Regions from separate parts of the Sulfitobacter sp. 1A13368 genome, predicted to be linked through region 1. Evidence: riboswitches for the same ligand, from Rfam matches in the RefSeq annotation. Region 1 holds a riboswitch; the other holds the start of a gene.

Region 1 (8,833 bases):
ACTTTGACAGCACCGCAGTTCGTGATTTATAAATAGAACAAAATGTGAACATATGGAGTCGTGCATGACAACCGATTCTACATATGGGCAGGTCCTTACCCTGCCGCGGCGCAGGCCGTCGACACCGCTCGAACCGGGGGTTCTGGCCACGCATGCGCCGCTGACGGATGTCTTTCCGCAGGCCTTCGCCAGTGCTTCGGCCAGTGGCTTCGTCCTGTCGCTGCTGCCACGCGGCAAGGGGCCGGTGCTTTGGGTGCAGGACTTCCTGTCGCGGCGCGAAAACGGCGCGCCCTATACCCCGAGCCTTGCAACTTTCGGGCTGGAGCAGCCGGTGCTGCTGGTCACCGCCAGCCATCCGCGCGACGTGCTCTGGACGATGGAGGAAGGCGCGGCCTGTGCCGGCCTCTCAGCCGTGGTGGGCGAGGTGCATGGCGGGCCGGAGGTGCTGGATTTCACCGCCACCAAGCGGCTGTCGCTCCGGGCCGAGGCTTCGGGGGTGCCGCTCTACCTCATCCGCAGTGGCGACCCCGGGGGCCTGAGTGCGGCGCGGATGCGTTGGCGCATTGCCTCCCTGCCCGCGCAGGCGCATCCCGACGATCCGCAGGCCCCGGGCGCGGCCCGCTGGGATCTGGAGCTGTTTCGCGCGCGCGGCCATGCGCCCGGCCGCTGGGTGGCCGATCATGAGCCCGACAAACGCCACAGCCCCCGCGCCGCGGATCGTCTCCGTCTGGTTCCCCGATCTGACGATGGAGCGTTGGCGCCGGGTGATCAGCCAATACCGCAGCGTTCCGGGGGATGAGGTCCCCGTTGTCCTGTCGCGTGACGGGACGCACGGGCCGGTGGTCCATGGGCTGAGCGCCGCCGCCCGCGCCCGGGGCATCGAGACGGGCGCGCGGGTGGTCGACGTGCAGGCGATCCACCCCGATCTGCATGTCGAGCCTGCCGATCTGGACGGCGATATCGCCCTCATCAAGCGGCTGGTGCATTGGGCGCGGCGCTGGTGCCCCTGGACCGCGCGGGACGTCGATCACGGGCTGCTGCTCGATGTGACCGGCTGCACGCATCTTTTCGGCGGCGAGGCGGCGATGCTGCGCGACATCCGCAGCCGCTTTGCCCTGCAGGGGCTGACCGCGCGCTGCGCCATGGCCCCCACCCCCGGTGCCGCGCAGGCGCTGGCGCGTTTCGGCTCCGGCGCGCAGATCTGCACCGCCGAGGACGTCGGCGCCGCCCTCGCCCCCCTGCCCGTCGCCGCCCTGCGGCTCGACGCCCAGACCACGCGGCTGCTGGACCGGCTTGGCCTCAAGACCATCGGCGCGCTGAGCGATCTGCCCCGCGCCGCGCTGATGCGCCGCTTCGCCAGCCTGAAGCCCGAGCGCAACCCGCTTATCCTGCTGGACAAAGCGCTCGGCAAGGCCGCCGATCCGCTCAACGCCCCGCCCGATCACCGTCATTTCATGGCCCGCAGCCGCCTGCCCGAACCGGTGCTCGACCCCGCCCCGCATCTGCCCGCGCTGGTCGAGGACCTCTGCGCGCAACTGGCCCGGGCGGAACTGGGCGCGCGGCGGCTGCGGCTGACCGTCTACCGCATCGACGGCGACTGGCGCGGCCTCGACACCGCCACCGCCCGCGCCAGCCGGGACGCCGCCCATCTGCGCCGGCTCTTCGACGGCAAGCTGGAGAATATCGACAGCGGCTTCGGCTTTGATCTTTTGACGCTGGAGGCGCTGGCCAGCGAGCCGCTGCCGCTGATGCAGGACCACCTCGACGGCAAGCGCGATCCCTCGGCCGACGTGGCTGGGCTTCTCGACCGTCTGGTGGCGAAACTGGGCAGCGACAAGGTGAACTGGCCGCAGTGGCGCGAGACCCACAAGCCCGAGGCGGTGGAGGAACGCGCCCCGGCGCTACAGGCCACCCCCACAGCCGCGCCGGTGCTGCTGCGCGAGCGCCCGCTGCGCCTCTTGACCCCGCCCGAGGAGGTGCGCGTGATCTACGCCGTGCCCGAAGGCCCGCCCTCGCAGTTCAACTGGCGCCGCGTCACCTACAAGACCACCCGCCACGCGGGGCCTGAGCGGATCGCCCCCGAATGGTGGCGCGACCGCCCCGGCACCCGGCTGCGCGATTACTATAAAGTGGAGGTCGCGGGCGGCCAGCGCTTCTGGCTCTACCGCGAGGGCGTGATCCACGACGGTCGCGGGGCCGAGCCGCGCTGGTTCCTGCACGGGATGTTCGCCTGATGCCGCAGCAGGAGGGACATAAGCGCCGCACCTTGGGCGAGGACGGTTTCGCCGCCCCCGCCCGCGCAGAATATGTGGAGTTCGGGCTGGCCAGTTGCTTTTCCTTCCTGCGCGCCGCCTCGGACGCCGTCGATCTGGTCGAGACGGCGCATCACCACGGCTACGACAGCCTCGGCATCGCGGATCACAACACGCTGGCGGGCGTGGTGCGGCTGCATGTAGAGGCCGAAAAGGCGCATATCCGCCCCCTGATCGGCGCGCGTCTGGTGCTGCTCTGCGGGACCGAGATCCTCGCCTATCCGCAGGACCGCGCCGCCTATGCGCGGCTCTCGACGCTTCTGTCGGCGGGCAAGATGCAATCGGTCGACGGCGAATGGCAGCAAAAGGGCGAGACCCATCTGACGCTGGAAATGCTGCAGGGGCATGCCGAAGGGCTGCACCTGATCGTCATGCCGCCCGAAAACCTCGACCTCTTCGCCGCGGGCCTGCCGCGGCTGCTGAAAGCGCTGCCGGGGATGCGCCATATCGGGGCGAGCTTCCTCTACCGCGGCGATGATCGCGCGCGGATCAACCGGCTGGATGCGCTGGCCCGCGCCCATGGGCTGAGGCTGCTTGCCACCAACGACGTGCTCTACCACGCCCGCCACCGCCGTCCGCTTCAGGACGTGATGGTGGCGATCCGCGAGGGCGTGATCGTGCCCAAGGCGGGCTACCTGCTGGCCGCCAATGCCGAGCGGCATCTGAAATCGCCTGAGGCGATGATCCGCCTCTTCGCCGACTGGCCCCATGCCATAGCCGAGACGCGCCGCTTGGCGGACAAGATCGACTTCCGCCTCACCGATCTGGCCTATGAATACCCCCATGAGATCGTCCCCGAAGGCCGCCCCCCGATGGAGGAACTCGCCCGCCTGACATGGGAAGGCGCGGCCCGGCGCTACCCCGAAGGCGTGCCCGAAGCGGTGAAAAAGACCATCGAGAAGGAATTCGCCCTGATCTCCTCCAAGAAGATCGCGCGCTATTTCCTGACCATCTACGACATCGTCCGCTTCGCCCGCGAGGAGGCCGAGCCGCCGATCCTTTGTCAGGGGCGCGGCTCGGCGGCCAACTCCGCCGTCTGTTTCTGCCTCGGCATCACCTCGGTCGACCCGGCGGTGCATGACCTGCTCTTCGAGCGGTTCCTCAGCGAGGAACGCGACGAGCCGCCCGATATCGACGTCGATTTCGAGCATGAGCGGCGCGAGGAAGTCATCCAGTACATGTACGGCAAATACGGCCGCCACCGCGCCGGGCTCTGCGCCACGGTGATCCACTACCGCCCGCGCTCGGCCATCCGCGAGGTCGGCAAGGCGATGGGGCTTTCCGAAGACGTGACCTCGAAACTCGCCGGCACCGTCTGGGGCAGTTTCGAGGGTGAGATGGATGATGCCCGCGCCCGCGAGGCGGGGCTGGACCTGTCGGACCCCTACCTGCGCATGGTGCTGAAACTCGCCTCCCAGATGATCGGCATGCCGCGGCACCTGAGCCAGCACGTCGGCGGCTTCATTCTGACCGAACGCCCCCTGACCGAGATCGTGCCCATCGGCAACGGCGCCATGCCCGAGCGCAGTTTCATCGAATGGGACAAGGACGACATCGACGCTTTGCAGATCTTCAAGGTCGATATCCTCGCGCTCGGCATGCTGACCTGCATCGCCAAGTGCTTCGACCTGATCGAGGCGCATTACGACCGCCCGCTGGAACTGGCCACGGTGCCGGTGGAGGATCACGAGGACGACGCCACGGGGCGACCGACCTACGACATGCTCTGCCGCGGCGACAGCCTTGGTGTCTTTCAGGTGGAAAGCCGCGCGCAGATGGCCATGCTGCCAAAACTGCGCCCCCGCGTCTTCTATGATCTGGTGATCGAAGTCGCCATCGTCCGCCCCGGCCCCATTCAGGGCGACATGGTCCACCCCTACCTGCGCCGCCGTCAGGGGTTGGAGAGCGTCGTCTACCCCGCCCCCGGCCCGGCCTATCCGCAGGACGAGTTGTTCAGCATCCTCAGCCGGACGCTGGGCGTGCCGATCTTTCAGGAACAGGCGATGAAAATCTCCATCGACGCGGCGCGGTTCTCCCCCGCCGAGGCCAACGAGCTGCGCAAGGCCATGGCCACCTTCCGCTCGCGCGGGACGATCGAGAAGCTGCAGGACAAGATGGTGGGCCGCATGACCAAACGCGGCTACGATCCGGTCTTCGCGCAGCGCTGTTTCGACCAGATCAAGGGCTTCGGCGAATACGGCTTTCCCGAGAGCCATGCCGCAAGCTTCGCCAAGCTGGTCTATGTCTCAAGTTGGATGAAATGCCACTACCCGGCGGCCTTTGCCTGCGCGCTCTTGAACTCGCAGCCGATGGGCTTCTACGCGCCGGCGCAGATCGTGCGCGACGCCCGCGAGCATCAGGTCGAGGTGCGCGATGTCGACGTGAACCTCTCGGACTGGAACTGCACGCTGGAGCCTTGTGGGGACGGTTTCGCCCTGCGGCTGGGGCTGCGCATGGTAGACGGGCTGCAGGAAAAGGCCGGCGCGCGGATCATGGACCGGCGCGACGCGCCTTACGCGGATGTCGAAGATCTCAAGACCCGCGCAGGCCTCGATGCCAAGGCGATCCGCCAGCTTGCCGCCGCCGACACGATGCGCAGCATGGGGATCGACCGGCGCCAAGCGCTCTGGCAGGCCCAAGGGCTGCGCGACGCGCCCGCCTTGCCGATCTTCGACCATGTCGAAGCCTCGGCCCGCGGCCCGGAGCCGGAGGTGCATCTGCCGGTGATGCCGAAGGCCGAGCAGGTGGTCGCCGATTACCAGACGCTGCGCCTGTCGCTGAAGGCGCATCCGATGTCCTTCTACCGCGGGAGCCTCGCCGCGCAGGGGTTCTCCTCGGCCCGGGACCTTTCGCGCATGGGCCACGGGCGGCGGGTAAAGCTGGCGGGGCTGGTGCTGGTGCGCCAGAAACCCGGCAGCGCCAAGGGGGTCTGTTTCATCACGCTGGAGGATGAGTTTGGCGTCGCCAACCTCGTGATCTGGCCAAACATGTTCAAGCTCTACCGTCCCACGATCATGTCGTCGCGGCTTCTGGTCGTGGAGGGCCGCGTGCAGACCGACGGGCGGGTGATACATGTGGTGGCCGAGCGGCTCGAGAACCGCTCTGACCGGCTGGCCGCGCTCTCGGAAGCACCGATGCCCGGCATCACGACGCGGGGCGATCACCCGACCCATCCGCTGCCCGGTCAGGTGGCCATGCACGGCCACCCGCGTGATGCCAAGGTGATCCCCAAATCGCGGGATTTTCATTAACGAATCCTCATGCAATGCATGAGGTACGCACCGCAACTAACGGATATAAAACGAAACACAATAAATAACCGATCCCCTGTTGACCCTATGAACGCCCCTCGCTAGCCTGCCGGAAATCCGTTGGGGTGCCGCAAGGCTGAGAGGTGAAAACCGACCCATCGAACCTGATCCGGGTCGTACCGGCGTAGGGAACGGAAGCAAGCATCAGCCCCATCTGGGCGCTCGTTTACCCCGTATCTCCATGCCCTTGGCCCATCTAACGAATGGGGGGCCGAATGGCGTTTCAAGCACTGACGATTGCGGGGTCCGACAGCGGCGGCGGGGCGGGGATTCAGGCCGATCTCAAGACCTTTAGCGCGCTTGGCGCCTATGGGGCCAGCGTGCTCACCGCCGTGACCGCGCAGAACACCCGCGCCGTCACCGCGGTCGCCATGATCGCGCCTGCGATGATCCGCGCGCAGATGGCGGCGGTCTTTGACGATCTGGCCATCGGCGCGGTCAAGATTGGCATGTTGGGCGACCCGGCCACGATCTCCGCCGTGGCCGAGGAGCTGGCCGACTGCGCCGCGCCCGTTGTGCTCGACCCGGTGATGGTGGCGAAATCCGGCGATGCGCTGCTCTCTGCCGAAGCGGTGGAAACCCTGCGCGACCGGATGCTGCCCCGCGCCCATGTACTGACGCCGAACCTGCCCGAGGCCGCACGGCTGCTGGACACAGAAGAAGCCACCGACGAGGCCACCATGCTCGTGCAGGGCCGCGCGCTGCTGTCGCTCGGCCCCCGCGCGGTGCTGATGAAGGGCGGCCATGGCAAGGGCGAAACCTGCGTCGATCTGCTGATTTCCAAGGCCGACACCCTGCGCCTTTCCGCGCCCCGCCAGCAGACGGCGAACACCCATGGCACCGGCTGCACGCTCTCTGCCGCCATTGCCGCCGGTCTGGCGCGGGGCCTGCCTCTGCCGCAGGCGGTGGGAGCCGCTCATAGCTATCTGCAACGCGCCATTGCCGCGGCGGACGCCCTCAACATCGGCCATGGCCACGGGCCGGTCCATCATTTTCACGGCGTTTGGCCCCATGAGTGATGTCACCATCATCGGCGCGGGCGTGGCAGGGCTTTGGGCCGCGCGGGCCTGTCTGGCGCAGGGGCTGCGGCCCCGGCTCGTTGACCGCAAAGGCCCGCCCGGGCCGCACGGCTGTTCGTGGTGGGCGGGCGGCATGCTCGCCCCCTTTTGCGAAGGCGCGCTGAGCGAGCCTGCGGTGGTAACCCATGGACGGCGTGCCGCGGCGCTATGGGGGGAGATCACGGAAGTCACCCATCGGGGCACGCTGGTCCTCGCCCCCGAGCGGGACCGCGCGGAATTGCAGCGTTTCGCCGCCCGCACCGAAGGCCACAGCGACTGCGACGCCGAAGCCATCGCTGCCTGTGAGCCGGACCTCGCCGGGCGCCATCGCCGCGGGTTGTTCTTTGCCGAGGAAGCGCATCTGAACCCGCGCCAAGCGCTGCAAGACCTGACCCATGCGCTGGCCGCCGAGGGCGTGACGGTTGAGACCACGGCCCTCACCCCTTCGGAGGTCACAGGCCCGGTGATCGACTGCCGCGGCATGGTGGCCCGCGACGCTCTGCCCGGTTTGCGTGCCGTGCGCGGGGAGATGATCCTGCTGCGCGCGCCCGAGATCGCCCTCACCCGCCCGATCCGCCTGCTGCACCCGCGCCACCCGCTTTACGTCGTGCCGCGCGGGCAAGGCATCTACATGCTGGGCGCGACCCAGATCGAAAGCGCCAGCCGCAGCGGCATGACCGCCCGCTCGGCGCTGGAACTGCTCTCAGCCGCCTATGCGCTCGACCCGCGCTTTGCCGAGGGCGAGATCATCGAGATGGGCGCCGACCTGCGCCCGGCTTTCGCCGACAACCTGCCCGGCATCGTACAGCGCGGGGCGGTGCTGCATCTGAACGGATTGTTCCGGCACGGCTTTCTCATGGCGCCCGCCTTGGCCGAACAGGCTGCGGGCTTTCTGGCAACAGCGACAACGGGGGATTTATTCCGTGAAGATTGAAGTGAACGGCAAGACGCGTGAGGTCGCGGCCTCCCAGCTTAACGCGGCATTGGCAGAGCTGGGTTGGGGCGAGGCAAAAGTCGCCACAGCCCTCAACGGCAGTTTCGTTCCCGCAGGCGCGCGGGGCGAGACCATGCTGAGCGACGGCGACCGGCTCGAAGTGCTCAGCGCCATGCAGGGGGGCTGAGTGATGCGCGATTTCTACGGCACCACCCTGCCCCTGCCGCTGATGCTGGGCACCGCGCGCTACCCCTCGCCCGCGGTGATGGAGGCCGCCTTTCGCCAAAGCGCCGCGCCGGTCGCCACGGTTTCGCTGCGCCGCGAACAGGGGGCGGGACAGGCGTTTTGGGACATGGTGCGCGGCTTGGGCGTGCATCTGCTGCCCAATACCGCCGGCTGCCATTCCGCGCGCGAGGCGATCACCACGGCGCAGATGGCGCGAGAGTATTTCGGCACCAATTGGATCAAGCTCGAGGTCATCGGCCATGCCGACACCCTGCAACCTGACCCCTTCGGGCTGGTCGAGGCTGCCGAGGCGCTCTGCGCCGATGGGTTCGAGGTCTTCCCCTATACCACCGAGGATCAGGTGCTGGCCGCGCGGCTGGTCGATGCGGGCTGCCGGGTGCTGATGCCATGGGGTGCGCCCATCGGCTCGGGGCTGGGGCTGAACAACCTGCACGGGCTGCGCAGCCTGCGGGCGGCCTTTCCCGATGTGGCGATGGTGATCGATGCAGGTCTCGGCCTGCCCAGCCATGCGGCACAGGCGTTGGAGATGGGGTTCGACGCGGTACTGCTGAACACCGCCGTGGCCGAGGCCGCAGACCCCGCCGCCATGGCCGAAGCCTTTGCACTGGCCTGCCGCGCGGGCGCGCTTGCTGCCGCTTCCGGCCCCATGGGCCAGCGCGACATGGCCGTGCCCTCCACCCCCGTCATTGGAAAGGCTTGGCTATGAGCTTGCCGCGTTTCTACCCCGTCTTCGATAGTGCCGCATGGGTCGCGCGGGCCGTGCCCTTGGGGGTGAAGCTGGTGCAACTGCGCATCAAGGACGCGCCCGAAGAGGTGCTGCGGGCCGAGATCACCACCGCGCTCGACCTCTGCCGCCAGCACGGCGCACTGCTGGTGGTGAATGACCACTGGCAACTGGCGATTGAACTGGGAGCCGATTGGCTGCATCTGGGGCAAGAGGATTTGGACAGTGCCGACATCCCCGCGATCCGC
Region 2 (8,833 bases), on a different contig from region 1:
CATGATGTCGAAGCCCTGACGCTGGTGGAAGGATTCCTCCTTACAGATACGCACCATGGCGCGGGCGTAGGGGCCGTAAGAGGTCCGCTGCAGCGGCACCTGGTTCATGATCGCGGCACCGTCGACCAACCAGCCCACGGCGCCCATGTCTGCCCATGTCAGGGTCGGATAGTTGAAGATCGAGGAATACTTCATCTTCCCGGACAGCAGATCGCGGGTCATCTGGTCGCGGGTCACGCCCAGCGTTTCCGCCGCGCAGTAGAGGTAGAGGCCGTGGCCGGCCTCGTCCTGCACTTTTGCGAGAAGGATCGCCTTGCGCTCCAATGTGGGCGCGCGGGTGATCCAGTTGCCCTCGGGCAGCTGGCCGACGATCTCGGAATGCGCATGCTGTCCGATCTGGCGGATCAGGTTCTTGCGATAGCCCTCGGGCATCCAGTCCTTCGGCTCGATCTTGCCGCCCGCGTCGATGCGTTCCTGAAAGGCGCGCTCTTCGGGGTCCATCTCGTCAAGGGATTTGACGCCCTTGCCGGTGGATTTGATCATCTGTGCATACATCGGTCCGTTCCTTTCGAGGAAAGAAGTGTCAGCCAGCGTTTTCGAGGATCAGGGCGACGCCCTGACCCACGCCCACACACATGGTACATAGCGCGTATTTGCCGCCTGTCCGCTTGAGCTGCAGCGCCGCGGTCATCACCAGACGCGCGCCGGACATGCCAAGCGGGTGGCCGATTGCGATGGCGCCGCCGTTGGCGTTCACATGGGGCGCGTCATCCGGCACGCCAAGAGCGCGCAGGGTGGCGAGGCCCTGGCTCGCGAAGGCTTCGTTGAGTTCGATCACGTCCATCTGCTCGATCGTGAGACCCGCGCGGTCCAGTACCTTGCGCACGGCAGGGATCGGGCCGATGCCCATGACGCGCGGTTCAACGCCTGCAGCAGACATCGCCACGAAGCGGGCGATGGGGGTCAGGCCGTGGTCCTTCACGCCCGCTTCCGAAGCCAACAGCATCGCTGCCGCGCCGTCGTTCACGCCCGAGGCATTGCCGGCAGTAACAGTGAGATCCGCGCCGTTGATGCCGCGCAGCTTGCCGAGTTTTTCCAACGTGGTGCCAGGGCGGGGGTGTTCGTCGCTGTCGACGACGATATCCTCGCCCTTGCGCTGCGGAATGGTGACCGGGGCGATCTCCTCGGCAAAGATGCCTCTCTCGGCGGCGGCGGCATAGCGTTCCTGGCTGCGTGCCGCGAAGGCGTCCTGATCTTCGCGCGAAACGTCGTAGTCTGCGGCGACGTTGTCGGCGGTTTCCGGCATGGAATCCACGCCGAACTGCGCCTTCATCTTCGGGTTCACGAAGCGCCAGCCGATGGTCGTGTCATAGACGGCATTGTTGCGCGAAAAGGCGGTCTCGGCCTTGGGCATGACGAAGGGCGCGCGCGACATGCTCTCGATCCCGCCGGCGATGGCGAGGTCCATGTCGCCCGCGCGGATCGCCCGGGCGGCGGCGCCGACGGCGTCCATGCCGCTGGCGCAGAGACGGTTGATCGTGGCACCCGGCACATCGACCGGCAGACCGGCCAATAGCGACGCCATGCGTGCCACGTTGCGGTTGTCCTCGCCCGCCTGATTGGCGCAGCCCATGATCACGTCATCGACCCGCGCCCAATCGACGGAAGGGTTCCGCTCCATCAGCGCCTTCAACGGTACGGCGGCCAGATCATCGGCGCGAACCGAAGAGAGGGCGCCGCCGTAACGGCCAATGGGGGTGCGCTGCGCGTCGCAGATGAATGCCTGCATGGGGGTCTCCTGTTGTTGCACCGCAATCTACACATCGGGGCGATTCGGTTCAATAAAAATGTTACGGAATGAAATTAGAGGGTCGATTTTGGTAACACGTCACCGCCCTGTCACCAAAGCTTTGCCAAAGAGTCACGCATTCGTCGGCCATCTGTCACGCGCCGGGGGTTCTGTGCTGCCATCGCCACCCTCAGAGGAAGCTCAAGATGACCAAACTGATCCGCCCGACCCGCCGTGCTGTGCTGGCGGGCTCCACCGCCTTTGCCGCAAGCCTTGCCATGCCCAGCCTCAGCCGTGCGGCCTCGCGCCCGGTGTTTACCCATGGGGTGCAATCGGGCGATGTCGACACGCAGTCCGGCATGATCTGGACCCGTACCGACCGCCCGGCACGGGTGCAGGTCGAAATCTCCACCACCGAAAGCTTTGCCAACGCGCGCCAGCTTGCGCCGATGAATGCGTTGCCGAACCACGATCTGGCGGTGAAACGTCTGGTCGAAGGGCTGCCCTCGGATCAGGATATCTTTTACCGCTTCACCGCCGCCGATCTGAGCGACATCAACGCCACCTCCGAGCCGATCATCGGCCAGTTCCGCACCGCGCCCACCGCGCGCCGCGACGTGCGCTTTGCTTGGTCCGGTGACACCGCCGGTCAGGGCTGGGGCATCGACGATGAGGGCATGCGCACCTATGCGACCATGGCCAAACACCGCCCCGACTTCTTCCTGCATTCCGGTGACACCATCTATGCCGATGGCCCGCTTGAGGATGAGGTGCAGCTTGACGATGGCGCGATGTGGAAGAACACCACCATCATCGACGAGAAGCGCAAGGTGGCCGAGACGCTGGACGAATACCGCGGCCAGTGGAAATACAACCTGATGGACGCCCATGTGCGTGAGATGAACGCCCATGTGCCGACCTTCATGCAATGGGACGACCATGAAGTCGTGAACAACTGGTCCTCCTCGCGCAGCCTGATGGAAGACGACCGCTATAGCGAGAAGTCGATCCATGTCCTCGCCGCGCGCGCTTCGCAGGCCTTCCATGAGATGACCCCGCTGCGCATCACTCCTGCCGAGCCGGGCCGGGTCTATCGCAAGATCAACTACGGTCCGATGCTGGATGTCTTCTTCCTCGACCTGCGCAGCTACCGGGGGCCGAACAGCGAGAACATGCAGACCGAGATGTCGCAGGCCACCGATATCCTCGGGGCCGAGCAGATGGCATGGCTCAAGCGGGAGCTGACCAATTCGGCGGCCACGTGGAAGGTCATCGCCTGCGACATGCCCATCGGTCTGGTCGTCGGCGGCGGGGCCGAGGCGGTTGCCAATGGCGACAATGGTGCCACCAAGGGCCGCGAGCAAGAGATTGCAGGGCTGCTGCGTTTCATCAAGACCGCGCAGGTCGACAACGTGGTCTGGTTCACGGCGGATGTGCATTACACCGCCGCGCATTACTACAATCCCGACAAGGCGCAGTTTCAGGACTTTGACCCGTTTTGGGAGTTCGTCTCGGGCCCGCTGCACGCGGGCACCTTTGGTCCGAACGAGTTGGACGGTACCTTTGGCCCCGAGTTGAAATACGTCAAAGCACCGGAAGAGGGTCAGGTGAACCTGCCGCCTTCTGCTGGTCTGCAATTCTTTGGGTTGGTCGATATCGACGCCAAGACCCAGCAGATGAAAGTGCGCCTGATGGACCGTGCCGATACGGAGCTTTATTCGGTGACGCTCGACCCTAAAGGGGCGGCGATCTAAGCGCCCTCCGCTTGGCACAGTGAGAGGATCGCCCGGATGCGGGCGATCCTTTTCGTTTCAGTAGTCGACGCCGCGCTGTGCTTTGATGCCCGCTTTGAACGGGTGTTTAACCTCGGACATTTCGGTCACCAGATCGGCATAGTCGCAAAGCTCGGGCCGGGCGTCGCGGCCTGTCAGCACCACGGCTGTGCGCTTGTCGCGGGCATCCAGCCCGGCGATCACATCTTCGATCTTGAGGTATTCATAGCGGATGGCGATGTTGATCTCATCCATCACCACAAGGTCATAGTCCCCGCTCTCCATCATCTCGCGCGCCTTGCCGAATGCGGCCTCGGCGGCGGCGATGTCGCGGTTGCGGTCTTGGGTGTCCCAAGTGAAGCCTTCGCCCATCGTGTGCCATATCACCTCGTCCAGCCGTTCAAAGAACAATCGTTCGCCGGTTTTCCATTTGCCCTTGATGAACTGCACCACGCCGACGCGCTGCTTCCAGCCAAGCGCACGCACCACGACGCCGAAGGCGGAAGAGGATTTGCCCTTGCCCGGGCCGGTATGGACCAGCACCAGACCCTTGTCCGGGTCTTGCAACTCGGCCACCTTGGCGCGCTGTTCGGCCTGACGCTGCTGCATCTTTTCCTTGTGATCTTTCGGATCCGCGTCGCTCATCGGTCATCTCCTCTATCCGGTTTTGGGGCACCATAGGGAGAGGCCGGGCCGGGCGAAAGCCCGCATTCGATCACGCTTTGGGATCGGTGACAGACCGCGCCTTGCCCCGTTCCATTCCCAACTGCCGCTCGCGCCAGATCACCAGCGCGCCCGCGCTGATCACCAACGCCGCGCCGGCCAGCATCATCACCGTGGGCAGTTCGGCAAAGAAGACATAGCCCAGCAAAATGGCGAAAAGCATTGAGGTGTAGTCATAGGGTGCCAGCATCGAGGCCGAGCCAAAGCGATAGGCCGAGGTGATCAGGATCTGCGCCACCCCGCCGATCAACCCGGCGAGGACCAGCAGGACAAAGGTTTGCAGATCGGGGATGACCCAGCCGAAGGGCAAAGTGCAAAGCGCCAGCAGGGAGGCGGTGCAAGAGAAGTAGAAGACGATCGCGGCGGTGTCTTCGTTCTGCACCAATTGACGAATGTGGATCTGCACGAGGCTGCGCACCATTGTCGCCATCAGGATCAGCAACGCGCCGATGGTGGCTGTCTGCTCCATCGTGCCGATGCTGGTGAAACGCGGCCAGAGGATGATCATCACCCCCACCAACCCGATCGCCACAGCACTCACGCGGATCAGTCGGATTTTTTCGCCCAGCAACACGGCGGCGAGGATGACGGTGAAAATCGGTGTGGCAAAGCCAATGGCCGTGACCTCGGGCAGGGGCAGCAGGCCGAGGCCGGTGAAGGTCAGCCCCATCGCCGTGGTGCCGAACAGCCCGCGCCAGACATGGCCCATCGGGTTTTGCGTCTTCAGCCCGCTTTTCAATTTGCCGCGCTGCGCCAGCCAGATCAGGATCACTGGAATGGCAAAGAAGGAGCGGAAGAAGACCGACTCTCCCGCGGGAACCTCGTCGGCCAGCGATTTGATGATCGCGGACATGCAGGTGAAAAGCAGGATCGCCGTGATTTTCAGTCCGACACCAAGGGCGGGGCGGGCGGAGAAATCATCGACTTTCATGCTTTGATCCTCACGCCTCGGGGCCAATTATGCCGCGGTTCTGGCCAATCTGTCCGCGATGCAGCAGCAGGTGATCCAGCAGCACGCAGGCCATCATCGCCTCGCCCACCGGCACCGCGCGGATGCCGACGCAGGGATCGTGGCGGCCCTTGGTGATGATCTCAGTCTCTTCGCCCTGTTTCGTGATCGTGCGCCGCGTGGTCAGGATGCTGGAGGTCGGCTTCACCGCGAAGCGCAGCACCACATCCTGCCCGGTGCTGATCCCGCCCAAGATGCCGCCCGCGTGGTTCGAGGAATATTCCGGCCCATCGGGTCCCATGGTGATCTCATCGGCATTCAATTCGCCGGTCAGCATCGCAGCCGACATGCCCTCGCCGATCTCCACGCCCTTGACGGCATTGATGCTCATCATCGCGGCGGCCAGATCGGTGTCGAGCTTGCCATAGACCGGCGCGCCGAGGCCCGCAGGCACGCCGCGCGCCGTGACTTCGATGATCGCGCCGACGCTGCTGCCCGATTTGCGCAGCCCGTCGAGGTAGTCGGCCCAGTCCGCCGCCGCCTTGGCATCCGGCACCCAAAAGGGGTTTTGGTCGATCTGGTCCCAATCGAACGCCTTGCGGTCGATCTTATGCGGCCCCATCTGCACCATATAGCCGGTGATCTGAAGCTTTGGGGCCAGCGCCTTGATCGCCTCCCGTGCCAGACCGCCCGCCGCCACCCGCGCGGCGGTCTCCCGGGCCGAGGAACGGCCACCCCCGCGATAGTCGCGGATGCCGTATTTTTGGAAATAGGTGATGTCGGCGTGACCGGGGCGAAACTTGTCCTTGATGTCGCCGTAGTCTTTCGAGCGTTGATCGGTGTTCTCGATCATCAACTGGATCGGCGTGCCGGTGGTGACCCCTTCAAAGGTGCCCGACAGGATCCGCACCTCATCCGCTTCGCGCCGCTGAGTGGTGTATTTGTTCTGGCCCGGTTTGCGCTTGTCGAGCCACTGCTGGATCATGCCCTCGTCAATCGGCACGCCGGGAGGGCAGCCGTCGATGGTCGCCCCAAGGGCGGGCCCGTGGCTCTCGCCCCATGTGGTGACCCGGTAAAGATGGCCAAAGCTGTTGATCGACATGGGCGGACCTCCTGTTGTCAAACCCTTAGCCGGGGCAGCGCCCTGCCTCAAGGGGATTTGCCTTGCCAATTGTGTGGGGGGCATCTACCCCTGACGCTACCTCGGGGGGCCTTTGGGCTGAGATGTGCATGCTGTGCGGACCCGTTGAACCTGAACCGGTTAACACCGGCGGAGGGAAGGTCAGGACAAACATCCACCTTTTACCTTTCGCCGCAAAAGGAGGATGCGATGAAGTATCTTACACTTGCTGCGGGCGTCATGGGCGCATCGGCCGCATGGGCCGAGACGCCTGAACTGACGGTCTATACCTACGACAGTTTCGTCACCGAATGGGGGCCGGGCCCGGCCATCGAAGAGGGGTTCGAGGCCGAATGCGGCTGCGATCTGAAATTCGTTGGCATGGGCGATGGCGCGGCCTTGCTGGCGCGGCTCAAGCTTGAAGGCGCACGGTCGGACGCGGATATCGTGCTGGGGCTGGACACCAGCCTCGTCGCCGCCGCGAAAGAGACCGATCTGTTTGGGCCGAGCGGGTTGCAGGCCGACTATGACCTGCCGATCACTTGGGAAGACGAAGTTTTCGTGCCCTATGACTGGGGCTATTTCGCCTTTGTTCACGGCACCGATCTGGACGCGCCCGGTAGTTTCAAAGCGCTGGCCGAGAGCGATCTGAAAATCGTGATCCAAGACCCGCGCTCTTCGACGCCCGGTTTGGGGCTGCTGATGTGGGTCAAAGCGGCCTATGGCGATGAGGCGCCCGAGGTTTGGACGGGACTGGCCGACAATGTCGTGACCGTGACAAAGGGTTGGTCCGAAGCCTATGGCCTCTTCCTTGAAGGCGAGGCTGACATGGTGCTGAGCTACACCACTTCCCCCGCTTATCACCTGATCGCGGAGGAGGACGACAGCAAGACCGCAGCGCTGTTCGACGAAGGCCACTACATGCAGATCGAAGTGGCGGGGAAGCTTGCCGGGTCGGATCAGCCGGAACTGGGGGATCGGTTCTTGCAATACCTCGTCTCTGATGCCGCGCAATCGGTGCTGCCGACGACCAACTGGATGTATCCCGCCGTGACGCCCGAAGGCGGTCTGCCCGCAGGGTTCGAGGGCATGATCCAGCCCGGCAAGGCGCTGTTGGTGCCGAACGACGAGGTCCCCGCGCTCCGTGAGGAGGCTTTGGACGAATGGCTGACCGCGCTGTCGCGTTAAGCGGCAAGACGGGGCTTTTCGCCGCCGCGCTGGTCGCAGGGCTGATCCTTGCCGCTTTGGTCGCCGTCTTCGCGGCGGCCGATGTGGGCGCAGGGCTTGGCCCGGCGGATTGGGCGGCGGTGCGGTTTACCGCGACACAGGCGGTCTGGTCGGCAGTGCTGTCTGTGCTGCTGGCCGTGCCGGTGGCGCGGGCGCTGGCGCGGCGGCGGTTTTGGGGGCGCGGCGCGCTGATCACGCTGCTGGGCGCGCCCTTCATTCTGCCGGTGATCGTGGCGGTGCTGGGGCTGCTGACGGTCTTTGGCCGCTCGGGCGTGCTCAACCAATTTGGCGCGGCTCTTGGCCTGCCGCCGGTGTCGATCTACGGGCTGCATGGTGTGGTACTGGCGCATGTCTTCTTTAACCTGCCGCTGGCGACGCGGCTTTTGCTGCAAGGCTGGCAGAGCATCCCTTCTGAGCGGTTTCGGCTTGCTGGGCAGCTGCAGATGACGCCGCGTGCGTTGTTTCTGGCGCTGGAATGGCCGATGCTGCGGCAGGTGCTGCCCGGCGTGGCGGCGCTGATTTTCGTGATTTGCCTGACCAGTTTCGCCGTGGCGCTGACGCTGGGCGGTGGGCCGCGGGCGACGACGATTGAATTGGCGATCTATCAGGCCTTTCGGTTTGACTTTGATCTGGGGCGTGCCGCGCTTCTGTCCGTGGTGCAGCTTGTTCTGGCTGGCGCAGCGGCGGTGGCGGCGCTTTGGCTGATCCCGCCGATCAGCTTGGGCGGCGGGTTGGACCGCCCCCTGCGCCGCTGGGATGCGCGGGGGGGCGTGCAGCGGGCGTTGGACGGGTTGGTGATCGCGCTCGCCGCGCTGTTTTTGCTGCTGCCGCTGGGCGCCGTGGTGCTGCGCGGGCTGGCGGGGATCGCGGAACTGCCTGCCTCGGTCTGGCAGGCCACCGGGAATAGCATTCTGGTGGCGGGGTTGAGTGTGGCGGTGCTGGCCCTGCTGGCGCTGCCGATGGCAGGCTGGATCGCCACCCGGCGGCGCGGCGGGGTGGAGGCGATTGGCCTGATGGGGCTTGCGGCCTCTCCGCTGATGATTGGCACGGGGTGGTTCATCCTGATCAACCCTGTGCTCGACCCGGCACGGCTGAGCCTGCCGGTCACCGCCTTGGTCAACGCGCTGATGGCGCTGCCCTTCGTGCTGCGCATTCTGGTGCCGCGCCTGCGCGAGACCTTGCAGGATTATGGCCCCCTGACCCAAACCCTCGGCATGACAGGTTGGGCGCTGTGGCGGCTGCTGGTCCTGCCG

The links. Region 1 has a riboswitch for thiamine pyrophosphate ahead of thiD (bifunctional hydroxymethylpyrimidine kinase/phosphomethylpyrimidine kinase). Riboswitches for the same ligand answer to the same signal wherever they lie in the genome.
Region 2: another riboswitch for thiamine pyrophosphate. It lies ahead of thiB (thiamine ABC transporter substrate binding subunit); the one in region 1 lies ahead of thiD (bifunctional hydroxymethylpyrimidine kinase/phosphomethylpyrimidine kinase).

The regions. Positions count from the first base shown of each region.
Region 1 covers NZ_JBIFFR010000002.1:251,389-260,221, reverse strand. Annotated here, with positions in the region: gene ACGYK4_RS04830 (ImuA family protein) at 65-799, shown strand; gene ACGYK4_RS04825 (Y-family DNA polymerase) at 747-2,234, shown strand; gene ACGYK4_RS04820 (error-prone DNA polymerase) at 2,234-5,563, shown strand; TPP riboswitch at 5,675-5,771, shown strand; gene thiD (bifunctional hydroxymethylpyrimidine kinase/phosphomethylpyrimidine kinase) at 5,839-6,642, shown strand; gene ACGYK4_RS04810 (FAD-dependent oxidoreductase) at 6,635-7,615, shown strand; gene thiS (sulfur carrier protein ThiS) at 7,605-7,802, shown strand; gene ACGYK4_RS04800 (thiazole synthase) at 7,806-8,567, shown strand; gene ACGYK4_RS04795 (thiamine phosphate synthase) at 8,564-8,833, shown strand, end outside.
Region 2 covers NZ_JBIFFR010000003.1:187,752-196,584, forward strand. Annotated here, with positions in the region: gene paaA (1,2-phenylacetyl-CoA epoxidase subunit PaaA) at 1-555, opposite strand, end outside; gene pcaF (3-oxoadipyl-CoA thiolase) at 584-1,789, opposite strand; gene ACGYK4_RS07975 (alkaline phosphatase D family protein) at 1,996-3,543, shown strand; gene cobO (cob(I)yrinic acid a,c-diamide adenosyltransferase) at 3,601-4,206, opposite strand; gene ACGYK4_RS07985 (DMT family transporter) at 4,277-5,215, opposite strand; gene aroC (chorismate synthase) at 5,226-6,335, opposite strand; TPP riboswitch at 6,428-6,529, shown strand; gene thiB (thiamine ABC transporter substrate binding subunit) at 6,564-7,541, shown strand; gene ACGYK4_RS08000 (thiamine/thiamine pyrophosphate ABC transporter permease ThiP) at 7,517-8,833, shown strand, end outside.